2 regions of the Oerskovia sp. USHLN155 genome follow, and region 1 is predicted to be linked to the other one. Evidence: riboswitches for the same ligand, from Rfam matches in the RefSeq annotation. Region 1 holds a riboswitch; the other holds the start of a gene.
What was found. A riboswitch is a leader RNA that binds a small molecule or an ion and turns the genes downstream of it on or off. The one in region 1 is predicted to bind S-adenosylmethionine.

Region 1 (7,857 bases):
GGGGTCGAGCACGGGGTAGAGCAGGTCCACCAGCAGGGTCACGACGACGAAGACCACGGCCGAGAAGACCACGATCGCCTGGACCACGGGCACGTCCTGCTGGTTGACCGCGGTCACCGTCAGCCGACCGACGCCGGCCCGGGAGAAGACCGTCTCGGTCACGACCGCACCGGCCAGGAGCCCCCCGACCGTCACCCCGAGCACCGTGAGCGCCGGGATGGAGGCGTTGCGCAGGGCGTGACCGAAGTGCACGCGGGCCCGCCCCGCCCCCTTGGCCCGGGCGGTCTCGACGTAGGGCTCGGCCAGGGTCTGGCGCAGGCTGCGCGAGAGAACCTGCGCGAACGCGGCGCTCGCGGGGATCGCGAGCGTGAACGCCGGCAGGACGAGGCTTTCGAAGCCCTCGTTCCCCATGGCGGGGAACAGCCTCAGCTCGAACGAGAACCACTGGAGCAGGAGCAGCCCCACCCAGAACGTCGGCAACGAGATGCCCAGGGCAGGCAGCGACGTGAGCGTGTGCCGGAGCCAGCGGGCACGCGGGTAGGTGCTCGCGAGCGCGAGCGCCGCTCCCCCGGCGAGCGCGAGACCCAGCGCGAGGGCCGTGAGCTGCAGCGTGGGGGGCAGGGCCTCGGCCAGGAGCTTCGTGGCGGGCGCCCCCGAGGAGAAGGAGCGCCCGAAGTCCAGGTGCAGCGCGCCCCAGAGACCGTGCGCGTACTGGACCAGGACAGGGCGGTCGAGCCCCTGCTCGGCACGCAGGCGCGCGACGAGCTCGGGGTCCGAGAGATCGCCGTCGGCTCCGGCGGCCTTGATCGAGGCCGCGTCGCTCGGCAGGACGTAGAGCAGGAAGAAGGAGATCGTGAAGGCCGCCCAGAGGACGAAGCCTCCCTGCCCCAGGCGGCGGGCGATGTACCGGCCCATGGTCGGCTCCTCTCGGGTGGTGACGTGCAGGTCGTGACGCGCGGTTGGACGGATCGGTCGCGGGAGCGCCGGCTCGGCGGGACACGCGACGCGTCCCGCCGAGCCGCTACCTCAGTCCTGCTGGACCCAGGCGCCGTAGAAGTCGAGGCGGGTCGACGCCTCGAAGCCCAGGCCGTGGACCGTGTCGGCCGCCGCGATCGTCGTCGAGAGCTCGTAGACCGGGATCGCGTGGCCCTCCTGCACCAGGAGACGCGCAGCCTGGGTCACGAGCTCCTGCCGCTCGGCCGGGTCGGTCGACGCGGCCGAGCGATCGAGCAGCACGTCGACTTCCTCGGGTGCCCGCTTGTTGATGTTGCGCGCGTTGGCCGAGAAGATCGTGCGCAGCACGTCGGGGTCCGAGCGCGTCAGGTTGTAGTAGTCGAAGTCGAAGTCTCCGGACTTCTTGAGCTCGGTGGACTCGGCGACCGTGACCTGCTTGAGCTGGAGGTCCACACCGATCTTCGCGAGCTGCTGCTGGACGAGCTCGAGCGGCTCGGCCACCTGCCAGAACGTGACGGTGGTGGACAGCCGCTGTCCGTCCTTGACCCGCACGCCGTCGGCACCCTTGACCCAGCCGGCGTCGTCGAGGAGCTCTTCCGCACCGTCCGGGTCGTACGCCAGGTCGTCCGAGACGTCGGCCCACAGCGGGGTCGAGTGCGACAGCACGCTCGTCGCGGGCTCGTCCTGCGGGGTCAGCAGGGTCGCAGCGATCTCCTCGCGGTCGATGCCCTTGCTGATCGCCTGCCGCACTGCGGGGTCGGCGGCGAGCGGTCGCGACTCGTTGGGGAAGAGGTTGAAGACGACGCCCGGGTTCGCCCGGTACGCGAGCCAGAAGCCGTTGCCGTCGAACTGCGGCAGGTCGACCGTGCTGATGGCCGCGGTCGCGTCGATCTGGCCCGAGAGCAGGCTGCCGGTCCGCACGCTGGCCTCGGGCACGAACTTCACGGTCACGGTGTCGAGGTACGCCTCACCCGTGTGGTCGTCGGCCCCGGAGGCCCAGTCGTAGCCGGCGACCTTCTCGAGCACGACCTCCTGGTCGAACGTGTACGACTTCACCGCGAACGGCCCGGAGCCCACGAACTTCCCGGCGCACCGGTCCTCGACGCTGAGCGCGGCGGACGCGGGCGAGAGCAGACCGAGCGAGAAGGTCGAGGACGCCTGGAGGAACTGAGCGCTGGGGGCTGAGAAGTCGACCCGCACGGTGCGGGGGTCCACGACCGTGGTCCCCTCGTACCCGACGAGGTAGGCCGAGCCGAGCGAGGCCGCTGCCCCGAGCTCGACGATCTTGTCGAAGTTCGTCTTGACGGCGGCCGCGTCGATCGGCGTGCCGTCGGCGAACGTCGGCCCCTCCCGGAGCGTGAACGTGAAGCTCGTCGCGTCCGCGTCGACCTCCCAGCTCTCGGCGAGCCACGGCAGGATCTCCCCCGTGTCCGGGTCCTGCGCGGTGAGCGAGGCCACGGTCTGACGGGCCGAGGCGATCGCGTCGTTGTTCCCGACCTGCTGCGGGTCGATGCAGTGCGAGTCGACCGTGACCGCGAAGGTGAGGTTGCCGCCCGGGACGGGCTCCGCCGTCGGACCGGGGGACGTGCCGTCCGCCGTGCTGCCGCCACCGGTGCCGCACGCCCCGAGCAGGAGCGCCGTCGCGGCGAGGGAGGCCGCGGCGAGCGCGCGGCGGGACGGGGCCGTACGGCCGCCGGGGCCCGAGGGCCAGGTCGAGAGGGACATGCGAGAGGTGCTCCTTCGGTCGTGCGCGCCGTCGGACCGGCAGTGCCGGGGCGCTGAGGGGTCGCCGACGGACCGTGGGTGCGTCGGATCGACGCCGGGCTCACGGCGAGCGGCGGTGGGGAGCCGTCGAGGGGACGGCGGAGGGGGGACGCGGGGTGTCGGCCGTGCGTCAGGTGCAGCGGGGGTTCAGCAACGTGTCAGCGACAACAGGGCGCGAGGGGTCTGGCTCCGCCGAGGCGGCACACCGCCCTGCGGTCGTGCTCCTGTTCCGTCCCGAGTGCGCGCATCGCCCGTTCCTCCGTGTGCTTACCGCGCCCGACGGGTCGCGGTCAGGTACCACCCGGAGCACCCCGTCACGTCGAAGGGTTGCTGGCCAGCGAGCCGGGTCTTGGCGCTGGCGCTCTTCACCTGCCGCACAGGAAAGCCTCCCGGGGGCGAGGAGTCAAGGGGTGAGAGCGCCGTCCCACGCATTGAGACGCCGGGAGCGCGAGACGGGGCCCGTCGACCCGGGTCGGGGTCGGCGGGCCCCGTCAGGGGGCGCGCGAGGGGCGCGTCGGCCGCGACGAGCCGCGCTCAGGACGCCTTGCGCTTGCGCCCCACGAGCACGAGGTCGTCGCGGTGCACGATCTCCCGGTCGTACCCCTCGCCCAGCCTGTCGCGCAGCTCGTGCGTCGAACGCCCGAGCAGGTCCGGGATGTCGCTCGAGTCGAACGCGACGAGGCCGCGCGCGATCACGCGCCCGTCGGGCGCGACGAGCTCGACGGGGTCGCCGGCGTCGAAGTCGCCCGTGACGCCGACCACGCCCGCGGGCAGCAGCGACGCGCGTCCGCCCAGGACCGCGGTGACCGCTCCCTCGTCGAGCTCGAGGCGCCCGCGCGTGCGGGCGGCGTGCGCAAGCCACAGGCGCCGGCGCGTCGTGCGCTTGCCGGTCACCGCGAACCACGTCCCGACCTCGCGCCCCGCGAGGGCGCCCTCGGCGTGCGCGGCCTTGGTCAGGACGACCGGGATGCCCGAGCCCGTCGCGATGCGCACCGACTCGAGCTTGGTGAGCATGCCGCCCGTCCCGATCGAGCTGCCGCGGCCGGTGACCTCGATGCCCTCGAGGTCGAGCGCGGACCGGACCTCGCGGATCCGCTGGGTGCCGGGGCGCGAGGGCGGCCCGTCGTACAGGCCGTCGACGTCGGTCAGCAGGACCATCGCGTCGGCGCGGACCAGGTGCGAGACCAGGGCAGCGAGGCGGTCGTTGTCACCGAAGCGGATCTCGTCCGTCGCGACCGCGTCGTTCTCGTTGACGACCGGCACGATCCCCAGGTCCAGCAGACGCTCGAGCGAGCGCTGCGCGTTGCGGTAGTGCCCGCGGCGGATGGTGTCCTCGGCCGTGAGGAGCACCTGGCCCACGCGGATGCCGTACTCGGCGAACGCCTGGGCGTAGCGGGCGACGAGGAGGCCCTGGCCCACCGAGGCCGCGGCCTGGGCCGTCGCGAGGTCGCGAGGTCGTGCGCTCAGGCCGAGCGGTCCGATCCCCGCGGCGATCGCCCCCGACGTCACGAGCACGACCTGCCCGCCCGCTGCGTGGCGGGCCGCGATCACGTCGACGAGCGCGTGGAGGGCAGGGACGCTGAGGTGCCCGTCCGGTCCGGTGAGGGAGGAGGAGCCGATCTTGACGACGACCCGGTGGGCCGTGGCGACCTGGGAGCGTGCGGAGAGCGCATTCACGGGCTCATCATCCCGCGCCGGGCGCCCGGACGGGGCGCCGTTTCAGCGTGTGACACCTCACGGTGGGAGGGCGTGGGCACCTGCTCCCCCGCCGGCCCGACGACGCCGCTCCCCTCCGGGCGCTCGTCTCGCCCGCCCGCAGGGTCGGCACCACCCGGGGACGCCGCAGGGCGGGCACGACCCGAGGGCCGTACCCGCCCTGTGGGCGGACGTGCGATGTCGACGACCCGTCGACCCGTACGGGGTCAGTCCTGGTCGGGGTCCGTCCAGTGACCGGACTCGCGCTCGGTCCACAGCTCGGCACGGGCCTCGGCCTTGGCGTCCATGCGCTCGGTGTACTCGCGACGCTTGTCCGAGCGCGTGGGGCGGGAGGTGTCCTCGAGCCGCAGGTCGGAGCCGCGCGGGCCGCCGAGGAGCTCGGAGCCCGTGATGAGCGTGGGCTCCCAGTCGAACACGACAGCGTTCTTGTCCGAACCGATGCGTACCTCGTCGCCCGCGACGGCACCGGCCTTGAAGAGCTTCTCCTCGACGCCGAGGCGTGCGAGACGGTCCGCGAGGTAGCCCACGGCCTCGTCGTTCGAGAAGTCGGTCTGGCGGACCCAGCGCTCGGGCTTGGAGCCGCGGACCTCGTAGTAGAAGCCGGTCTCGGCGCCACCCTTGCGGGTCACGGTGAAGCCCGCGTCGTCGACAGCCTTGGGGCGCAGGATCGTGCGCGCCGGCGCGGGAGCCGGGGCGTCACGGCGAGCCTGGTCGACGAGCTCGGCGAGCGCGAACGTCAGGGGGCGCAGGCCCTCGTGGCTCGCGGTCGAGATCTCGAAGACGCGCAGGCCGCGGGCCTCGAGGTCGGGGCGCACGAGCTCGGCGAGCTCGCGGGCCTCGGGCACGTCGATCTTGTTGAGCACCACGAGGCGCGGGCGCTCGTTGAGCGGGAGCCGGGCCCCTTCGATGTCGAGGTCGCCCGCGTAGGCGTCGAGCTCGGCCTCGAGCGCCTCGAGGTCGGAGATCGGGTCACGACCGGGCTCGAGCGTCGCGCAGTCGAGCACGTGCACGATCACGGCGGTGCGCTCGATGTGGCGCAGGAACTCGAGGCCGAGCCCCTTGCCCTGGCTCGCGCCGGGGATGAGGCCGGGGACGTCGGCGACCGTGTAGCGCGAGTCGCCCGCCTGGACCACGCCCAGGTTGGGGACGAGGGTCGTGAACGGGTAGTCGGCGATCTTGGGCCGGGCCGCGGAGATCGCGGCGACGAGCGAGGACTTGCCGGCGCTCGGGAAACCGACGAGCGCGACGTCGGCGATCGACTTGACCTCGAGGACGAAGTCGGCCTCCTCGCCGGGCTCGCCGAGCAGCGCGAAGCCGGGCGCCTTGCGGCGCTGGGAGGCGAGCGCGGCGTTGCCGAGGCCACCCCGGCCACCGGCGGCGGCGACGTACTCGGCACCCTCGCCGACGAGGTCGGCCAGGACGTTGCCGTCCGTGTCCTTGATCACGGTGCCGTCGGGCACGCGCAGGATCAGGTCCCCGCCGTTGGCGCCCGCGCGGTGGTCGCCCATGCCCTGGGTGCCGGAGGTCGCGTGGCGGTGCGGCGAGTGGTGGAACTCGAGGAGCGTCGTGGTCTGGGAGTCGACGACGATCCGCACGGTCCCACCATCACCCCCGTTGCCGCCGTCAGGGCCGGCGAGCGGCTTGAACTTCTCCCGGCGGATGGAGGCGCAACCGTTGCCGCCGTCACCGCCGGAGGCGTGCAGGACGACGCGGTCGACGAACGTGGCCATGGAAATGGTCCTCTCAAGCAGGGGGGAAGAACACCAGGAGGGGCGCACCGCGTCGGTGCGCCCCTCCTGTCAAGCGTGCTGCGTCGTGGATCAGGCCTCGGCCGAGACGATGTCGACGACCTTGCGCCCGCGGCGCGTACCGAACTGGACCGCACCGGCGGTCAGGGCGAACAGCGTGTCGTCGCCACCGCGACCGACGTTGTTGCCCGGGTGGAAGTGGGTGCCGCGCTGGCGGACGATGATCTCGCCGGCGCTGACGACCTGGCCACCGAAGCGCTTCACGCCGAGGCGCTGGGCGTTGGAGTCACGACCGTTGCGCGAGGAGCTCGCGCCCTTCTTGTGTGCCATGTCGAACCTGCTTTCGTGCTGGAAGAAGAGGGGGTGGGATCACCTGCGGCGGCCCTCACGAGCCACCGAGGAAGTCACTTGATGCCGGTGACCTTGAGGCGGGTCAGCTGCTGACGGTGACCCTGGCGCTTGCGGTAGCCGGTCTTGTTCTTGTACTTGAGGATCGTGATCTTCGGGCCCTTTTCGTCCCGGACGACCTCAGCAGTGACCTTGACCTTCGCGAGCGCCGCAGCGTCGTGGGTCACCTTCTCCCCGTCCACCAGCAGGATCGCAGGAAGCTCGACGGACTGTCCGGCACCAGCCGACAGACGGTCGACGACGACGATATCGCCGACGGACACCTTCTCCTGGCGGCCACCGGCCTTGACGATCGCGTACACCACGTTGTTGCTCATCTCTTCTAGTCTTGGCGTGCTCGCCATGTCTGGTCGTCTTGGCAGGACTCAACACACCGTGGCGTGCGAGTGCGACCGGACCATGGGCACACGGGACCAGTGCGCACCGAGCGCACCGACGTTCAAGGGTACGGGAATCTCGGAGGCAGGGTCAAATAGCCGCCCTCCCCTCCACGGGTCAAGCCGACGCGCCCGCCCGGACCTCCGTCAGTCGAGGACGAAGGTGACCTCGAGCGCCACCTGCCAGGCGACGATCTTCCCGTCCCTGACCTCGACCTTCTGCTCCTTGACCCACGCGCCCGTGAGGTTGCGCAGCGTCTCGCTCGCCCTCTCGATCCCGGTCTTCACCGCGTCGTCGAAGCTCACGTCGGACCGTGCACTGATCTGGGTGATGCGCGCTACCGAGCCGCTCATGACGTCCTCCGCCGTCCAGGGCGGACGCCTCGTCGCGTCCGCGCACCCCTCCACGATCCCCCGCGGGGCGTCGGCGCGCCAGTGCGCGGCCGCCGAGCCGTGCGTCGGCCGTGCCGAAGCGCCGCTCGACGTCAGCGCAGCCGCGCCGCGAGCCCCGCGACGATCACGTCGGCGCCGAACCCGAACCGCTCGTCGAAGCCGCGGGCGCCGTCAGCATCACCGACACCTCCGACACCTCCGACACCTCCGACACCGTCGACGTCGTCAGCGCCCGCACCACCGACCGCCTGCTCCTCGACGACGAAACCCAGGACGAAGCTGAGCACGGTCCCCCAGGCGCGCGCGGCGTCGTCGGGCGCGAAGCCTGCGGACGCGAGGATGCCCAGCGGGACCTCGACCGCGTCGCGCAGCGCCTCGTCCGTGACGAGGGTGCCACTGAAGACGCGCGCGCCGTCGCGGTGCGCGAGCAGCATGCGGCGCAGGTTCGTCGCGGAGTCGCGCACGCAGTCCTGCCAGGGCGACCCGGCAACGGTCGC
Region 2 (7,857 bases), on a different contig from region 1:
GCACCGAGGCCAGGCCCGTGACCCGCACGGGCACGCCCGACGACGCCGCGTGGGCGGGCCGTCGGGTGCGGTCGTCGCCGGGTGGGGTCACGGGACGGCCGTCAGTCCTGGAGCGCGGCCGCGAGGAGCTCGATCGTCTGCGTGCGGCCGGGGGTCGCGTCGAGGGACTCGTCCGCGCGCGAGCCTGCGACGGGCACGATCATGACCTCGTCGACGCCGTGCCGGGTGGCGAGCTCGCGCACGCGGCGGGCCGCGGCCTGCGGCTCGTCGACGATCCAGCGGTCGAGCATCTCGTCGGCCATCTGGGACGTGAGACCGTCGAGCGGCGTGGACGCGGCGTCCTCGACGCTCTCCTGTGCGCCCAGCGGCTTGCCCGAGCGCAGGCGGGCCATCATGCGGGCCTGCGGCAGAGCGCGGGCGCGGGCCTCGTCGAGCGTCGGGGCGACCGACACGTTGACCGTCAGGAACGTCTCCGGCGTCGGGTGCTCGGCCGACGGGCGGTAGCCGTCGCGGTAGAGGGCGAGGATCTCGTCGATGCCGGCGCCCGAGAAGTGGTTGGCGAACACGTACGGCAGGCCGAGCTCGGCCGCCAGGCGCGCGGAGTAGTCGCTCGACCCGAGCAGCCACACGGTCGGCACCGACTCGGCGGCCGGGGTCGCGTGGACGTCGTAGACCTGACCGGTCGTGAGGCGGACCGAAGCGCCCTCGGCACTCATGAGCGAGCGGATGTCCTGGACGTGCTGGGGAAAGCGGTCGACGTCGGACGTCGGGCCGCTGCTGCGCAGCAGGGCGGTGACGACCGGGTCGCTGCCGGGCGCGCGCCCGATGCCCAGGTCGACCCGCCCCGGGGCCATGGCCTCCAGGACCGCGAACTGCTCGGCGACGACGAGCGGCGCGTGGTTGGGCAGCATCACGCCGCCCGACCCGACGCGGATCCGCTCGCTCACCGCGGCGGCCGCCGAGATCATGACGGGCGGTGCCGACGCCGCGACCGCGGGCATGTTGTGGTGCTCGGCGAACCAGTAGCGCGTGAAGCCGAGACGGTCGGCGAGGCGCACGAGGTCCAGGGAGGCGGCGATGGCCTGGGCGGAGGACTGTCCCGAGCGGACGGGGACGAGGTCGAGGACGGAGAGGCGCGGCGAGGTAGTCATCGCCAGGTGCAACCCCGGGATACGGCTGGGGTATTCCTGCGCAGCCGCTGGGTGCGGAGCGGGTGTCGTCGATCACTCGCTCCGGCGACACGTACTCCGCACCCAGCGCGCGGCCGAGGGCCTAGCGTGCGGCGAGCGCCTGCTCGACGTCCTCGATCAGGTCGAGCGGGTCCTCGAGGCCGATCGACAGGCGCACGGTCGTCTCCGCGATCCCGACGGCGGCACGCCCCTCCGGACCCAGCTTGCGGTGCGTCGTGGTCGCCGGGTGCGTGATGAGCGACTTGGCGTCACCCAGGTTGTTGGAGATGTCCACGACCCGCAGGGCGTCGAGGAACTGGAACGTGCGCTTCTTGAGGAGCTCGGGGTCGGTGTGCGGGTCGTCGGCGCCGGGCACGTCGAGGTTGAACGTGACGACCGTCCCGCCGCCGCTCTGCTGGGCCTTGGCGAGCTCGACCTGGGGGTGCGAGGCGAGGAACGGGTAGCGCACGGCCGTGATGCCGGGCAGCTCCTCGAGCGCGGTCGCGACGTGGAGGGCCGAGGCGTTCTGCGCCTTGACGCGCACCGACAGGGTCTCGAGCCCCTTGACGAGGACCCACGCGTTGAACGCACTGAGCGAGGGGCCGGTGTTGCGGATGAAGGTCTGGACGGGGCCCTTGACGTACTCCTCGGAGCCCAGGATCGCGCCGCCCAGCACGCGGCCCTGCCCGTCGATGTGCTTGGTCGCCGAGTACACGACGACGTCGGCGCCGAGCTCGAGCGGCTTCTGCAGCACGGGGGTCGCGAACACGTTGTCGAGCACGACGACGGCACCCGCGGCGTGCGCGAGGTCGCTCACGCGGCGCACGTCGATCACGTCCTGCATGGGGTTGGACGGGGTCTCGAAGAAGACGACGTCCGCGGGGGTCGACAGCGCCTCCTCCCACTGGGAGAGGACGTGTCCGTCGACGTAGTCGGTGCGCACGCCCCACTTGGCGAAGATCTCGTCGAAGATCACGAGCGACGAGCCGAACAGCGCGCGGGCCGCGACGATGCGCGACCCGGCCCCGACCAGCGCCGCGAGGGACGTGAAGACCGCGGACATGCCCGACGCCGTGGCGTAGCAGGCCTCGGCCCCCTCGATGAGGCGCAGCCGCTCCTCGAACGTGTGCACGGTCGGGTTGCCGTAGCGCGAGTAGATGAAGCGGTCGACCTCGCCCGTGAACGCGGCCTCGGCCTCGGCGGCGCTCCCGTACACGTAGCCCTGCGTGAGGAAGAGCGCTTCGCTCGTCTCCTCGAAGTTCGTGCGGGCGTGGCCGCCGCGCACGGCGAGCGTGTCGGGGCGGACCGAGCGGGGGAGCGGGCCTCGCCCCGAGCCGCCCGGGATGCCGGCGGGGATGCGGAGCACGCCGTCCCCGGTCGCGGCGCTCACGACTGCGTCCAGGGCAGGCCCGCGGCGCGCCAGCCGTCGGAGCCACGGTGACCGGCGTCGTCGAGCCCTCCCTCGAAGCCCTCGAGGACGTTGTACGCGGGACCCAGCCCCGCGGCGGTCGCGGCCTTGGCCGCGCCGATCGAGCGGGCTCCCGAGCGGCACAGGAAGACGACCGGACGCTCAGGGCTCAACCCGGCCGCGGTGAGCTCCGCGACGAACGCCGCGTTGGGGCGGCCCGTGACGTCGACCCACTGGGTCAGGACGGGCTCACGGCCCGTCGAGGCAAGATCGGGGATCCCGACGAAGCGCCACTCGGCGTCGGTGCGGACGTCCACGAGGACGGCGCTCGGGTCGCTCTGGAGAAGGGCCCACGCCTGCTGGGGCGTGATGTCGCCGGCGTAGCCGTCGGCGGGCCGGGCGTCGGGGACCGGGGCAGCGGTCGCGCGGTCGGGGGCACTCATGGTGATCCTCCATCGGTCGTGGCGGTAGCACCCTCGCCCGTCACCGGGGGGTTGCTGCGGCGTCATCGTGCCAAGTCACTCAGCCGCTCTGGATGGTTGCGTCGGATCGTACGCCACCGTGACCACGGAAAAGAACAGGTGTCTCGCAGGGTGGTCGGGCTAGGTTCCTGCCCATGAGCCACCTCCCCGAACCGGACCGCGCGCCCGACCAGGCCGAGGAGCTCCTGGCCGGAGGGAACTCGACGACCGTGGTGCGGCGCGGTGAAACCGTCCGGCGGACCGCAGGGCCCTGGACGCCCACGGTCCAGGCGCTCCTGCGGCACCTGCGAGCACAGGGCGTCACCGAGGTGCCCGAGCCGCTGGGGACCGACGACCAGGGCCGCGAGGTGCTGTCCTTCCTCACCGGTGACGTCGCGCACTACCCGCTGCCCGAGTGGGTCTGGGACGAGTCGGTGCTCCGTGACGCGGGCGCGCTGCTGCGGCGCGTGCACGACGCGAGCGTCGGGTTCCTCGCCGCGGGCGGTGCGCCCGCGCCACCCGTCTGGCAGACCGCACCGCACGAGCCCGCCGAGGTCGTGTGCCACAACGACGTCGCCCCGTACAACCTGGTCTTCCGCGACGGGGTCGTGGTCGGGCTCATCGACTTCGACACCGCGAGCCCCGGCCCCCGGATCTGGGACCTGGCCTACCTGGGCTACCGGCTCGCGCCCCTCGTGGCGGATGCCGCGGAGGGGGAGGGGGGCGACGCCGTCGGGCGCTTGGACCCGTTGGCGCGGCTCGACACCCTGGTCTGCGCGTACGGGATGCCGTACTCGCGTCGCGAGGTCCTGACCGTCGTGGTCGCTCGCCTCGACGAGCTCGCGGCGTTCACGGACGAGCGTGCGGCCGCGACCGGACGCGACGACTTCCGGGCGCACGCGACCATGTACCGGGCCGACGCGCGACGTGTCCAGGCACTCGCGGACGCGTCGCCCCGCTGAGCCGGCCCGCCCGCCTGACAGACCGCACTGACCACCATCCGAGACGCGGTGCCCACCGGTTGACACGCTCTGCGGGCCTCGACCATCCTGGACACCAGGTCATGAGTGCCAGCGCAAAACCCCGGTTTGCTGGCCGGCAACCCTCCTCCGCGGTGGGGTGCCCCGGGTGACGACCAGGTCCCTCTCTATCTGGAGGGGGGCAAGCGCGGAGGGGCCGGCACGGCGAACTCCGACGACCACCGGAGGACGTGCCATGAGCGCACACGCAGTCATCGAAGCACCCACCTCGTGTGCCGTGCTGCCCGTCGTGGGCAGCGACACCCTGGTCCCCCTCGTCGACGGGCGCAGCGTCCCGTACGCGAACCTCGACGTCGCGGCCTCGGCCCCGGCGCTCCAGGTCGTGGCCGACCGGGTCAACGAGGTCCTGCCGCTGTATGCGAGCGTGCACCGCGGCGCGGGCTACCTCTCCCAGGTGTCGACGGCCCTCTACGAGGCCGCCCGCCAGACCATCGGCGCGTTCGTCGGCGCGCGCGAGGACGACGTCACGATCGTCACGCGCAACACCACGGACTCCCTCAACCTCCTCGCGGGCTGCGTCCCGGTCCAGGCGGACGGCTCGCCGGGGCGCGTGCTCGTCCTCGACGTCGAGCACCACGCGAACCTCCTGCCCTGGCAGCGCACGGGCGGGGCCACGGTCCTCGTCGGTGGAGCGACGGTCGCCGAGACCCTGTCGGGCCTGCGCGCCGAGCTCGCCCGCTTCCCGTACGCGCTCGTCGCGGTCACGGGGGCGTCGAACGTCACGGGCGAGTCGCTGCCGCTCGCCGCGGTCGTGGCCGCGGCGCACGACGCCGGCGCGCGCGTCCTGCTCGACGGCGCCCAGCTCGTCCCGCACCGGGGCGTCTCGCTCGCCGCGAGCGACGTGGACTACGTCGCGTTCTCGGGGCACAAGACGTACGCGCCGTTCGGTGCGGGCGCTCTCGTCGGGCGCCGCGACTGGCTCGACTCCGGCACGCCCTACCTCGCCGGTGGCGGGGCGGTGCGCAACGTGACGCTCGACGGCACCACGTGGCAGAGCGCCCCGGCACGGCACGAGGCCGGGTCGCCCAACGTGATCGGCGCGGTCGCGCTCGCCTCGGCGTGCGACGCGCTCGCGGCCCTCGAGCCCGGCGAGCTCGTCGCGCACGAGACCGAGCTGCGGGCCCGCCTCGTCGAGGGGCTGGAGGCGATCGACGGCGTGCGCGTCGTGCGGGCCTGGGCCGACGCCGTCGACCCGGTGGGGGTCGTGACGTTCTCGGTCGACGGCTCGGACGCGGGGCTGGTCGCGGCCTACCTGTCGGCCGAGCACGGCATCGGCGTGCGCGACGGCCGCTTCTGCGCGCACCCGCTCCTGGCCCGGCTGGGCTTCCCGGCCGGGGCGATCCGGGCGTCGATCGGGGTGGGCACCACGGGCGAGGAGATCGACCGTCTCGTCACCGCGCTGCGCACCTGGGTGAGCGAGGGGGCCAAGGCCCGGTACGAGGTCGTGGACGGCTGCTGGGTCGTGAGCGACGACCCGCGTCCGCTCCTGCAGGTCGCGGGGCTCTCGGGCCTGTTCGCGACGGCCGCCGCAGGCAACATCACGGCCGCCGTGGGCTGCGGACCAGCCCCCGCGTGAGTACCCTCTGACCTGCGAAGACGTTGCCTGGAGCGCAACGTTCACCGGGGCGTCACCTCGTCGTTCACGAACGACCGCTCCGTGGTCTTGGCGGCGACGCCTGCGTGTGTTCTGATATGCGCTGTGCAGCACGATGTCCACCTAGAAGGCCACGGGTTCCGCCTCGAACCCCTGGCTGTCGCGCACGCCGGTGCGCTGGCCCAGATCGTCGATCCGTCGATGTGGGCAGGCATGAGTACGACCCTCCCCGAGGGGGAGGTCGGGATGGTGAACTTCATCGAGGACACCCGCGCCACCCGCGCGCTGACGGCCTTCGCCGTCGTCGACGCGGGCTCGGGTCTCGTGGTGGGGAGCACCGCTTTCCGTGACCTGTCGCTCGACGACAGGCGCGTGGAGATCGGGCGGACCTTCTACGCCCGTTCCACGTGGGGGAGCCTCGTCAACCCGGTCTCGAAATGGTTGCTGCTCCGACATGCGTTCGAGTCGTGGGACGTGCACCGCGTGGGGTTCCGGGTGGACGCGCGCAACGCGCGCTCGCTCGCCGCGATGCGTCGCCTCGGCGCCTACGAGGAGGGCGTCATGCGGGGTCATCGCACGGCGCCCGACGGGACCCGTGCCGACTCGGTGTGCTTCTCGATCCTGGCGCACGAGTGGGCGGGCGTCGAGCTCGGCCTGCTCGACCGCATCGCGAGCCCGCGCATCGTGCCCGTGCTCGGCCCGGTCGGGCTGACCGATGCCGGGGAGCCCGATGCCGGGGCGCTCGGTGCCGCGGTGCCTGTGGGGCCGCCGGTCCTCACCGTGGTGCCGCCCGTCGGCGAGGTCCCGCTCGGAGGGGGCTTCGACGTCGTGGTCGCGGCCGGCCCGGGCGACCTCGCCGCGGTCCCCGACCTGCCCCCGGTCATCGCGCTCTGACCTTCGCCGCGTCCACCCTGTCCACAGCACCGCCCCGGGACCCGCAAGCGGGTCCCGGGGCGGTCCTCGTCGGGGCGTCAGTCCTTCTTGAAGGCGTCCTTGACGTCGTCGCCGGCCTGCTTGACGTTGGCCTTCGCCTGGTCAGCGTGGCCCTCGGCCTCGAGGCGCTCGTTGCCGGTCGCCTTGCCGGCGCCTTCCTTGACCTTGCCCTTGGCCTCTTCGGCACCGTGCTTGATCTTGTCTCCCAGTCCCATGGGGTTCCTCCCTCGGTGGTGGTGGCTGCTTCCCGACGACCGTAGGCAGGGGTCGCGGGGACTCGCATCTCGGGTGACGGGCGGTCCACGAGACCTTCACAACTGGTCGGGCAGGATGACCGGATGGAGAACGACGTCGTCCTGGAAGGGTTCGGGCTGCGGCTCGAGCCGCTCGCCGCGCAGCACGCGCCCGCGCTCGGCGCGTTCGTCGACGACGCCCTGTGGGCGGGGATGTCATCGCCTACGCCGCGCGGTACGTCAGCGATGTCCGCCTACGTGCGCGAGGCGGTGGCGGCGCCGGGGCGCCTGGCGTGGGCCGTCGTCGGGCCGGTGGCTCCGGGGTCCGCGCCCGACGGCGCCACGTGCGTCCGCGGCAGCACCTCGCTCTACGAGTGGTCGCCCGCCCAGCGGCGCGTCGAGCTCGGATCGACCTTCTACGACCGACCCTGGTGGGGCGGCGTGACCAACCCGGCGTGCAAGTACCTGCTGCTGCGGCACGCGTTCGAGGTGCTCGACGTCGAGCGCGTCGCGCTGCGGGCCGACGCGCGCAACGCGCGGTCCATCGCGGCGATCCGGCGCCTCGGGGCCGTACCCGAGGGGGTGCTGCGCAGCCACCGCGTCGCGCCCGACGGGTCGCGCGGCGACACCGCCTACTTCTCGATCCTCGCGGACGAGTGGCCGGGGGTCCGCGACGGGCTGCTGGAGCGGCTGCATCGCCTGGGCACCGCGCGGCGGGCGAGGTGACGGGCCGACCTGAGGCGCCCCTGTGGCCTCTTCGCCCGAACCTCCTTAGGTTGGAAGGATGCCTCCGCGGACCTGCGACGGGCTGACCGAGCGCTGGAGGGCTGTTGACGACCGAGGACGCGCGACCGGCAGGACCCGCGGTCGACCCCGACGACAGAGCCTTCTTCGGGCACCCCCGAGGCCTCTCGACCCTGTTCGGCCTCGAGGTCTGGGAGCGGTTCTCCTTCCTCGGGATGCAGGCGATCCTCGTCCTGTTCTTCACCGCGTCGGTCGCGGACGACGGGCTCGGCATG

Region 2: linked by a shared signal. The riboswitch ahead of WFH32_RS07270 (aminotransferase class V-fold PLP-dependent enzyme) and the one ahead of WFH32_RS04215 (ABC transporter substrate-binding protein) in region 1 are both predicted to bind S-adenosylmethionine.

Annotation. Positions count from the first base shown of each region.
Region 1 covers NZ_JBBCXG010000002.1:283,944-291,800, forward strand. The annotation lists gene WFH32_RS04210 (ABC transporter permease) at 1-915, opposite strand, end outside; gene WFH32_RS04215 (ABC transporter substrate-binding protein) at 1,027-2,679, opposite strand; SAM riboswitch class IV at 2,977-3,088, opposite strand; gene proB (glutamate 5-kinase) at 3,253-4,395, opposite strand; gene obgE (GTPase ObgE) at 4,641-6,164, opposite strand; gene rpmA (50S ribosomal protein L27) at 6,255-6,512, opposite strand; gene rplU (50S ribosomal protein L21) at 6,587-6,895, opposite strand; gene WFH32_RS04240 (dodecin family protein) at 7,115-7,321, opposite strand; gene WFH32_RS04245 (TetR/AcrR family transcriptional regulator C-terminal domain-containing protein) at 7,453-7,857, opposite strand, start outside.
Region 2 covers NZ_JBBCXG010000004.1:206,079-213,935, reverse strand. The annotation lists gene WFH32_RS07295 (MBL fold metallo-hydrolase) at 1-34, opposite strand, end outside; gene WFH32_RS07290 (LLM class flavin-dependent oxidoreductase) at 102-1,151, opposite strand; gene WFH32_RS07285 (O-succinylhomoserine sulfhydrylase) at 1,273-2,535, opposite strand; gene WFH32_RS07280 (rhodanese-like domain-containing protein) at 2,556-3,020, opposite strand; SAM riboswitch class I at 3,027-3,119, opposite strand; gene WFH32_RS07275 (phosphotransferase enzyme family protein) at 3,194-4,000, shown strand; SAM riboswitch class IV at 4,098-4,212, shown strand; gene WFH32_RS07270 (aminotransferase class V-fold PLP-dependent enzyme) at 4,254-5,654, shown strand; gene WFH32_RS07265 (GNAT family N-acetyltransferase) at 5,736-6,566, shown strand; gene WFH32_RS07260 (CsbD family protein) at 6,644-6,820, opposite strand; gene WFH32_RS07255 (GNAT family N-acetyltransferase) at 6,944-7,564, shown strand; gene WFH32_RS07250 (peptide MFS transporter) at 7,669-7,857, shown strand, end outside.